Regions from separate parts of the Dehalobacter sp. TeCB1 genome, predicted to be linked through region 3. Evidence: riboswitches for the same ligand, from Rfam matches in the RefSeq annotation. Region 3 holds a riboswitch; each other region holds the start of a gene.
The links. Region 3 has a riboswitch for cyclic di-GMP ahead of A7D23_RS14140 (DUF5667 domain-containing protein). Riboswitches for the same ligand answer to the same signal wherever they lie in the genome.

Region 1: it holds a riboswitch for cyclic di-GMP, as region 3 does, so the genes downstream of both, A7D23_RS09545 (VirD4-like conjugal transfer protein, CD1115 family) here and A7D23_RS14140 (DUF5667 domain-containing protein) in region 3, are expected to answer to the same signal.
Region 2: it holds a riboswitch for cyclic di-GMP, as region 3 does, so the genes downstream of both, A7D23_RS01520 (HD domain-containing phosphohydrolase) here and A7D23_RS14140 (DUF5667 domain-containing protein) in region 3, are expected to answer to the same signal.

The regions. Positions count from the first base shown of each region.
Region 1 is NZ_MCHF01000035.1:4,564-7,848, reverse strand. Features, by position in the region: gene A7D23_RS09545 (VirD4-like conjugal transfer protein, CD1115 family) at 1-1,641, opposite strand, end outside; cyclic di-GMP riboswitch class I at 1,705-1,789, opposite strand; gene mobP3 (MobP3 family relaxase) at 1,909-3,285, opposite strand, start outside.
Region 2 is NZ_MCHF01000005.1:112,789-116,073, forward strand. Features, by position in the region: gene A7D23_RS01510 (pentapeptide repeat-containing protein) at 1-665, opposite strand, end outside; gene A7D23_RS01515 (DUF3795 domain-containing protein) at 729-1,307, opposite strand; cyclic di-GMP riboswitch class I at 1,632-1,717, shown strand; gene A7D23_RS01520 (HD domain-containing phosphohydrolase) at 1,813-2,874, shown strand; gene A7D23_RS01525 (CoA-binding protein) at 2,935-3,285, opposite strand, start outside.
Region 3 is NZ_MCHF01000065.1:162,652-165,936, forward strand. Features, by position in the region: gene A7D23_RS14135 (cell wall-binding repeat-containing protein) at 1-1,643, shown strand, start outside; cyclic di-GMP riboswitch class I at 1,831-1,915, shown strand; gene A7D23_RS14140 (DUF5667 domain-containing protein) at 1,929-3,116, shown strand.

The sequences.
Region 1 (3,285 bases), on a different contig from region 3:
TAATGCCCTTTGAGCTAACCCGACCCCGTGACTCATACTGTGTCCCTTTGATTGGATAGAGCTACTTGCATTTTCAGTTTCCACCGTATATTTGCCTGTTTTTTCACTTATAAGTTTCGCTGTATCTACATCGGCAGTTTTTAAATATATCCAATCATGGCAGTTACCCGTGATTGTTTGGGCATTTTCCTTATAAAGCTTCTTAATTTGAGTAATATCCTGAATGGCTAGAGTGAATCTAATCCCACGGCCACCGGCAACGGTAAGCTTTTTATCAAAGTCTGGTATTGGAGGCAAATTACCAAATTCATTCAAAATTATATTTACACGTCTTGGAATTCTTCCCCCACGTTGGTTAGCAAGCTCTACTAAAGATTGATATACCTGGTCAATATATAGAGTTGCAAGAACGTCTCTTGTACTGATTTCGTCTGGTATAATTAAGAATACAGCCGTTTTTTCGATCCCAATATCTGCAAATTCATGGTCTTGCTTTGCTGTCATATCAGCAATATTAGGATCTGTGAAAAGTCTTAAACTCGATAATACTGTAGTAAAAAAACTCGCCCTCATTTTATAAGGAGCAATAGAAGCCACCGCGAAGGCTGCCTTTGCCGGATGTTTTATTGGTAATCGATTCATATATTCCAATAATGGAACGAATTCAAAACCGTTAGGAGTTATAACCGGTTGTCCATATAAAGCCAATAAATGATATACCGTTGCCATATGCCTCTGAAATTTAAACTCACTATTAAAAGCCGTTAAAAGAATTAATGCTGCCAGGGCACTTTCTTGACCATTTTGCCAGATAGGCTGATCCCCTTTGCCGAAGTTTTGTTTGCCAATAATATTTGAAATATTCCAAGCCAGTTCTGAAGCCTTGGCAATATCATTATTATCAACTGCTTTATTTACTTGATTTAACATATTCCACTGATTTCCTAAAGCTGGATCTCGAAGATTGAGAGCAATGACTTTATAACCTTTACTTTGTAAATAATCTCTTGTGGTTATGTAGCTTTCACCTTTTGGATCACCTATTATCATGCTTTCCCCGGCTTTTGCAAGTTCCCAAATAGTAGGCATCAGGATTTTCCTATCTTTTCCGGATCGAGTTGCCCCTAGAATCAGCGTATGACGATCCTCTTTATTCAACCATACCTTTTCTTTCCCACCTTTTGATTTTTCCATACCGAAAACTATTCCACCCTTATTATTTAAAGGCATTTCGGTGTACCAAACATTTACAGTCTCATCCATTTCATTTTTGTTTTGCCACCGGCTTGTACCATGTTGCCCGGTCCCGGCAGGTTCCGGCCCCCCGATCCCGTCTTTTATCCTGTTTTTCTTTTTTAAACGATCCACATTCCAGGTTATCCAAATTATAAAAGCAGAAACAGGAAGTTGCAGAAACAAAAATAGTTTTAAATAATCAGGCTGAGAAAAGAGATCTTTAATAGCTCTTACCAATCCGTAATTAAACCATAGTGTTGGGGCATTAACGAAATCCTTAACAAAAAAAGAAGGAAATTTAATAATCCAAGGTAAAAGTAAAACGTCCAATATAATAACAACGATAACTGATATTGTTCGTATTCTAATTGATTTATCAATTTCTTTATTAGATAGAGTAGCCAAAATTTACCTCCTTGAAATAGAAATAGCGTTGCCAATAGCAACGCCTGAAAATAAAATAACCCTCTAGGCGACTCGGCTATCATAGTGTTTCCACCTTAGACCCGAAGTTTTGCGTCCCTGGCTTTCGCCAAGTTTGCTATTAACTGAAAGGCTTGTATTCTGTTAGGTTGATTACAAAACGTAATCAAAATAATATAAAACTTATTATCATTATTTACCAAATTGCTACAAATTTACAAACGCAGATTTGGCCTTATACTCAAGATATTAGCGTTCTAACTCATCTTCTCTAAATAATGCGCTTCTATCCTTACTTTTCCTAATTTTTTCTATTTCGGCTTCTTTATTTCTAAGCCCTAATTGCTTACTCATCCGATCCTTCATAAATTCAGCTTGAGCTTCTTGCTGCATTCTTTGTTTTTCTAACTCTCTCCATACACTTTTCCATAAATCATTTGCCATCGTAGCTGCTCCGATGCCATGCTGGTTAAATGTTTCCCAATTCTCCCCTTTATACATCCACTTAGGAATATCTTTATCCTGTACTCCAAGTGCCAAAAAAGTTTCCTTCCATTCCTTAGTAGAAATAACTGTTGATTTGCCCCACTGTTTATTTTCTAAGTATTTCTCATATGCTTCATCTGAGATATCATTAATTAGCTCCGTGTTTATATTAGAATTCGATCTAATATTCCAACTATGAAGCATTTCTTTAACCTGCTCAAACCCAATTCCGGATACCAATAAGATTGTAGCCAGATTCTTAATTGGTTTATCTACAATATCCTGAACATTACAGAAAGACCTAATACTTTGATAATTAGTCTCTACTTCAGCATACGCATTGTTGAGATACTTCCCCGTTAACATTCTGTTGTTATTACGTTCAATCTTTCCTACATCCAATTTATTTTGTGTCCGATCAATAAGTTTAACAATGTCATTCGGAAGATTACTCGTTCTCACTGTCTTATCTTTTTTACTTATTGCAACGTCTTTCATATATTTATAGTAACGTTCGGTCACCTGATAACTCATGCCTGTTTGCGTTATTAAGCCAAGCTGCTTTAAATATGTGAGACTTTTCCGTAAGAGATTTCTTTGAGGAATTAATAAATCTTGTCTTTTTTCTATACCGGTAGCATTTAATTTATATTCTCCCTTTGCGCCGGTCAAATAATTACCCTTTTTAAGGTTATCTAATCTCCTGATTAAATATTTAAAAGTTCTTTGTGCTTCCAGATTGAACATATTTTTATGTAGAATACCTTTTAATGCTGCCTTATTCAAACTCCCACCTTCTTTATAAACCTGATAAAGTAAGTCCTTTATATCCCGATAGACAGGATTGATTATCAAACTTCCGGATTCATCCCGAATAATATAGCCTTTCTCATATTGCTCCTTAAAATTACCCATCAAGGGAACTGCTTCCTCATCGGATAACCCTTTAAGAGACTCTAATAATTCGCTTCCTGTCTCACTCTTAATAAATTTATCAAATCTATTAAGACTTTTTCCAAGAAATTGCCCTTCTTCGGTACAAGATAAATTCCCGGTTGAATCCTCGACAATGAAGTGCTTTACTATTTTTTCCAAGGATTCATCTTTAGATTCCAATAAATACTTAAGTCTTTCATATAC
Region 2 (3,285 bases), on a different contig from region 3:
GCTCCTCTAAGGTTAGCCCCTCTGAGATCCGTTTTCCGGAGATCTGCAGCAATCAGACTGCTCCTGCGCTTAAAGGTCTTCCGAATCCCGGCCTGAATATTCCGCTCCTGACAAACAGAAACACGGACCAGTTCACTTGTTTGAAGCAGCAGGGTATTTACTCCGGTACGATATAAGGGCACATCCATTTTCAGAAGCTCACCCGGGCTGAGCAGTGTCAGCCGTTCCGTCTCTTCCCGCAGGGTACGAAGCGCCTCATGAACTGAATGAGCCGGCTGTAATGTCTCTGCTTCTGTCAAATACCAGAGCATCTCCTGAAGCTGCCGAATGACAAGGAAAACCTCAAACATTTGCTCCCGGAATTCCGGTGATCGCCGCCAGTCTCTGCCACCGTAACTGAGCTTGGATACTTTTGGCCCTGCGCCAAAACAATCAAATGCCATGCAGCCTTTCAGGCCCAGTCCCTGAAGATCTTGATATATACTGCAGCGAAAATTTTCCTGCAGCTTCCGACAAGGCTGACCGGCCTCTTTATCGTTTGGAAAGCCTTCCGAAGCTGAAAAATACAGCGCGGTGCAGCACAATCCGAAGCAGTTCTCGCAGTCAGCTCTCAGACTGCATCTTTGCTCAGTAAAAATGTCTATTGGTTCACGAATTCCAGACAATGTTTGATCCTCCAAAACAAAGAACATTTGATTTACCCCAGAAATGATGCTTGAATAGCTTGTCTAATCCTTTTTCGCCTTTCTAAGAACCAGTTGAATATTCAGGCGATCGGCTTCCGCTTTCAGCAAGCGGACGGCTTCTTCAGCACTGCCCTTGCAGTTGGTCTGATCCATATGATGGATCTTATCCATCATATTGTTCAAGACGGAAAGCGGCAGCAGGTTGACCGCCAGACAATAAAATCCCTTTAATTTGCCGTCATTGTAATTCGCGATTAGTTCGCCTAAAATTTTGTGTTTTTCCGTCAGTCCTTCAAGATAATTTTGAAGGTCCATTTTAGCCTTGGCTTGGTCCTGCAACACATTTTGATAGGATATAAAAGAATCGCCCTCGCTTGGAGCCTGATACCTCTCACATGGATAGACACTGCATTCAAAACAGTATTCAACATTTTCATGCTTTTTATTACAGGTAATTACGGCACAGGAAGGATGCTTCAAAAAAAAGTCCGGACCCCCGCAGCCGGGGCACTTTGAAGAACCGTCCGTATGAAAACGCGGACAAAGACAGCAATTCAATCCGCATAATGAAAAGTCGGCGCATTTCCGCCTGTATTCTTTACTTACCATTGATTTGACCATTGCATACATCTCCTGATAGCAATGTTTGATAAAAATCAGAGTTCAACCCGTGCAGAACAGTTCTCCGCAACTCTGTACTTCACGATCTTGCTTATTAACGCATACGGAATAGGCTTATTTAACGGGAATTGTACCGATCCACACGCGTATAAACATCATTAATTAGTTATACGAATTTAAGCGGATTCCTCTGCTAAACCAAGAAACATTGATCATTTGGCGCCAAAATAAAGAATATTTTTTCGAATAACCCCTGTAGAACCTGAAAGGGATGTGCTACAATAGTTCTGTGACCGAAATATCAATCGAATAGGGATACAGGAGCAACGACAATGGCAAACTTGGTGAAAGCCAGGGACGCAAAGCTATGGGTCTTCCAGAATAATTCTGATGACTGCCAGGCTACCGAATCCGCTCAGGTTTGTTTTGAATGTCGCCATGCAATCTGCTGGTGATTTTTTTGTTGCTTCAGCCAGCACTGATTTATCGGAAAGGAAGATTACAATTGCGTCAGGTAAGTGTAAACCGGCTTCAAAAGGGAGACGTGTTGGGACGAACCATTTTCTCGCATAACGGCCGTTCATTGCTTGGGAAAGGAATCACGCTGACCCAGCCATATATCGACCGGTTAAAAGAACTGGGCATTAGTATTGTCTATGTGGACGATGACGAAACGAAGGATATCGTTATTGAGGATGTTATTTCCGAGGAAAACAGGCGGGAGGCAATGAACTCCATTGAACATTCAGCGGAAGCGGTACGAATCGGTAAAGATCTCAATGGTTTTCAGGTAAAAAAGACAGTAAACAACATCATCGGGGACGTCCTGTTTCAAGAAAAGATATTTCTGAGCCTGACAGATATGCGGAGCTATGACAATCAAGTTTATGCGCATTCAGTCAGTGTTTGTGTCCTTGCGACCATTTTGGGCAAAGCTTTGGGACTGGATAAAGATACCCTGGAGGCACTGGCGGTAGGGGCTTTGCTTCACGATATCGGGACTGTCAAGCTGCCAAAAGAGCTTGTCGCCAAACGTGAGGCCTTTACTCCGAAGGAAAATGACCTATATAAGACGCACACTGTACATGGATTTGAAATACTTCGGAACAAACCGGAATTGAACTTATTGAGTGCGCATATTGCTTTGCAGCATCACGAATGGTTGAACGGAAACGGCTATCCCCGGAAGCTGTCCGGCCGGCACCTCCATATCCTGGCTCAAATCGTCGGGCTGGCCGACTTCTATGATAATCTGGTCAATGATGGCCCGGGCCACTCCCGGATCGTCCCGCATGAAGCCTGTGAAATTGTAATGGGATGTGCAAACAAACTATTCTCCCAGCAGTTGGTTGTAACGTTCTTAAAGCATGTTGCAGCCTATCCGACCGGCTGTACCGTTAAGCTCAATACAGGTGAAGTTGGGATTGTGGTTGACCAGAATAAAAGTTTGCCGATGCGCCCGATTATCAGGATATTAATCGCTGACAAAGGGTTGGCCCATGTCCGGGCTAAGGAATATAACCTTGTCGAAGATCTTACAACCTTTATTGTTTCCATTGTCGAGTGAAGCTGATCCATTTCTTGAAAAAAAACGCCGGCTCAAATGTTTTTTGAGCCGGCTAATCTATTATTTCGGAAGTTTTCCAAACACCTTCAATACGGACCGGTGGAATGAATGAGGAAACGATGGTTCTGCAAACATTAGGACGCATTGGTCATGGATGACGTTTATCTGATTTTCCGTACAATAGTCTATAGCCTCTTTAGATTCAGCCCCCTGCTGAATCCAGATATGCTTGACTCCAGCTTCTACCGCGTCCCTAACGACCTTATTGGTTTGGTCAGGAGGGACGACGATCACTGCGCCGTCGGCTTTCTGCGGTAAAGACTGAAGGTTCTCATAGCAGATCTCGCCGTCAATACTGTCCATATTGGGATTTACGGCAAAAACATTATACCCTCTCTTCTTTAACGTTCT
Region 3 (3,285 bases):
CCGAAGCAGGAAATTCAGGGATGGGAGATGTCAGGTTACGAAGCAAAAGTAAGAGAAGTAAAAGGAAAGCAATAATTCAGAGCGTGACTGTTCTTTTTATAATTCTGACCCTGACTTTCTCTGGAAACATACAGGCTTTTGCTGTGATTACCGGTACGGAATTAGGCGGTTTAGCTTTCCAGACATCCAGTGACAGTAATATACTTATCGGTGAGACCACAAACATAAAACTATATCTGTATAATCTCAACGGGGGAAGTTTTTCCGGAAATATCACAGCTTATAGTACTGATACAAGCGGTAATAACATCGGATATTATTCCGCTTCCGGAAGCAGTGGGAATTATACGCTTAACAATGTAACGTTCAATACAACCGGCATCTATTATCTCTATCTTTATGACAGTAGCGGGTATTACGCTGTGGGGGTATTGACCGTATCCAAACCCGTGATCACAATAACCGGTGATGCGCTAAAATATAAAAAATCTTTAATTACCGGAACATTGAAAGACAATAATGGAAAATTGCTTGCAAAAAAAACGATCACCCTGGACGGCAGCGATGCAGGGATAGACAATACAATAAGCTGTACAACAGCCTTAGATGGGACTTACTCTGTTTATGTAACACCTAGTAAAGAAGGAACAATTAAGTTTTTGTTCAACGGATATGAAATCGGAACTCTCGTGGCAGGAGCTTCTTATTCTCAGGATGTACGAATCGGGGGCTCTGCTAGTAACAATCAGGACTTATCAATCAGCGTTGCCGAAGCAGGATGGTCATCCGCCTCCACCGTAATTGTCACGCGCGACGATAGTCTGGCGGATGCCTTAGCTTCGGTACCATTATCTAAAAAATATGATGCACCAATCCTGATGAATCCGTCATCACAGTTGGATAGCAGAATATCGTCGCAGATATCCGCTTTAGGTGCAACAAAAGTTATCATAATCGGCGGATACAGTGCAATATCCCAGAACATTGAAACAGCGCTTCAGACTGCGGGCTATACAGTCAGCCGGATCAGCGGGTCGAACCGCTATGAAACTTCCGTTAATATTGCTTCGTGGATAGGTTCTGCCAATACAATCTATTTAGCCTATGGTCAGGGTGAACCGGATGCCTTGGCAGCAAGTACCTTTGCCGCAGCTAAAGGTTATCCGATTTTGCTTACGGACAAAGATAAAATTCCGGCTGTGACCCAAGCACAGCTTTTGAGCCTTAATCCATCTAAAGTTATCCTTCTCGGCGGAGAAAGTGTCATCAGCTCTTCCGTAGAATCTGCGCTGAACAAGAACTATGTCGTCGAACGGCTGGGAGGTACTGACCGCTACGCTACTGAATGGGCGATTTTGAGGAGCCTTTTCACGGATCAGTCCCAAATCTATTTTTGTTCTGCCCTTGCTTCTTCCAAAGACGTGACCTCCGGGAAACCAAAAGCCGATGCCCTTCTGGCAGCCGCCCTCGCCGCTAAAAATGACGCAATCATCGTAGCCGTTCCGCAGAACTATCTACCGTCATCGCTGCAGTATTTCTTGACCTACAACCGCGGCTATATCGCCAGAGCCAGTATCGTCGGCAACAGTTCGTCAATCAGTACGAGCCTGGAGAAACAGATTGAAGATCTCATGACTTTGTAAATAAATTCGTCTTGTTAATCCACCAATGTCAAGCATTTACAGAAGTGTCCGTAAGGGCACTTCTTTGTTTCTAAAAGCTTCCATGCTTTTTATGAGACGAAAGTCTCATTTTTTGTACCCCATTGGTCTGAAAAAGGACCCAAAACATTGAACTTCTAAAATATCTATACTATAATGACCACAGCCAAAACGATAATGGCAAATCCGTCGAAAGACGGAGACGCAAAGCCACGGGTCTAAAGCCGCAAGGTTATGACAGCCGGGTTACCGAAAGGGGTAGATAGAATGATCCATAAAAAGATTCTGGTTTCGATTCTCTGTGTCCTTTTAATTATTGCGGTCGCACCTTCTTGTGTTTTTGCTGATCCAACCGCCACAGATTCAACCACAGTGGATACTACGCCAACTGACCCTAGCGTAACGGATTCCACGGCAACAGATCCGACGAATGAGGTAGCTGTTGAAGATGAAGCCGGTGTAACGCCGGACAGCTGGCTCTATTCAATCGAACAGATGATCGAAAGTGTCCAGGTTGCTGTGACTTTCTCTGATGAAGGAAGAGCGGAACTGCTCGTTGAGTTTGCCAATGAGAGGCTGGCCGAAGCGGAAATCATGTCCGAGGAAAACCAGCTGGATTTGATGGAACAGGTTCTGCAAGCCTACTCGGATACGATAAAGAAAGCCAACTTTCAGGTTCAACAGATCATTGAAGATACCGAAGCAGCTGACGGAACGAATACTACGGGTACAGATACTACCACTGCCGAAGAAACCACTGCAGCTTCCATCGAAGTAACAACTACTGATGAGACAGCCACGGATGAAACGGCGGCAGTTGACACAGAAGAAAATACCGTCATCAGCAATCTACTCGCCAGCATTGAACTTGTCCAAAGTGATGCCGACAAGATCGTCCTTAAAATCACCGGAGGTCTGACAGAAGAACAGGCCGAAATCATGCAGAATATCATCCAAGCCGAAGTTCAGAACACCATTGCCATGAAAGCTTATGTGGCTGCGAAAGTAGCCTATGCTGAAGCTGTGCAGGAATTTGCAGCAGCCAAGGCGGAATTGGGACAGGCCCGTGCTTCAGGTGATGAGGCTGCCATCGCAGCCGCTCTGGAAAAAGTAACACAGGCTCAAGCATATAAAAATGACATGCAGGACCTCAGAAAAGATGTTCAGAAAATCAAAGTAGAGACGAACAAAGAAACGAAGGAAGCCTTGAAAGAGCAAGCCAAAATTATGAAGGAATACAAGAAAACCATTAGGGAACAAGCCGTGAGCGACCAGGAAGATAGCCTGGAAGCAGGGGACGAACAGGATGCAACAGTTGCAGACGATCAGAATGCCACAGCCGATGACCAGTCTACTTCGGATGAAACAAAAGTCGATGCACAGACCGTTCAGAACACGGTCATAAATACCTCTTCAAATAACGGGAATAACGGTAAAGGGCAAGGAAAAAGATAGGACTTTATATTTTCGATAACTGAGAATCATTCAAATCACATTAAATACCTCCTTAGAAGAAACAGACAGCTATCAGGCAGACAAAGTGCCAGGGCTGTCTGTTTTGTGGATTACAAGGAGAAGAACGCGTCTTTTGAAATCAGCTATCAATCATAACAGAAGGGTTAGG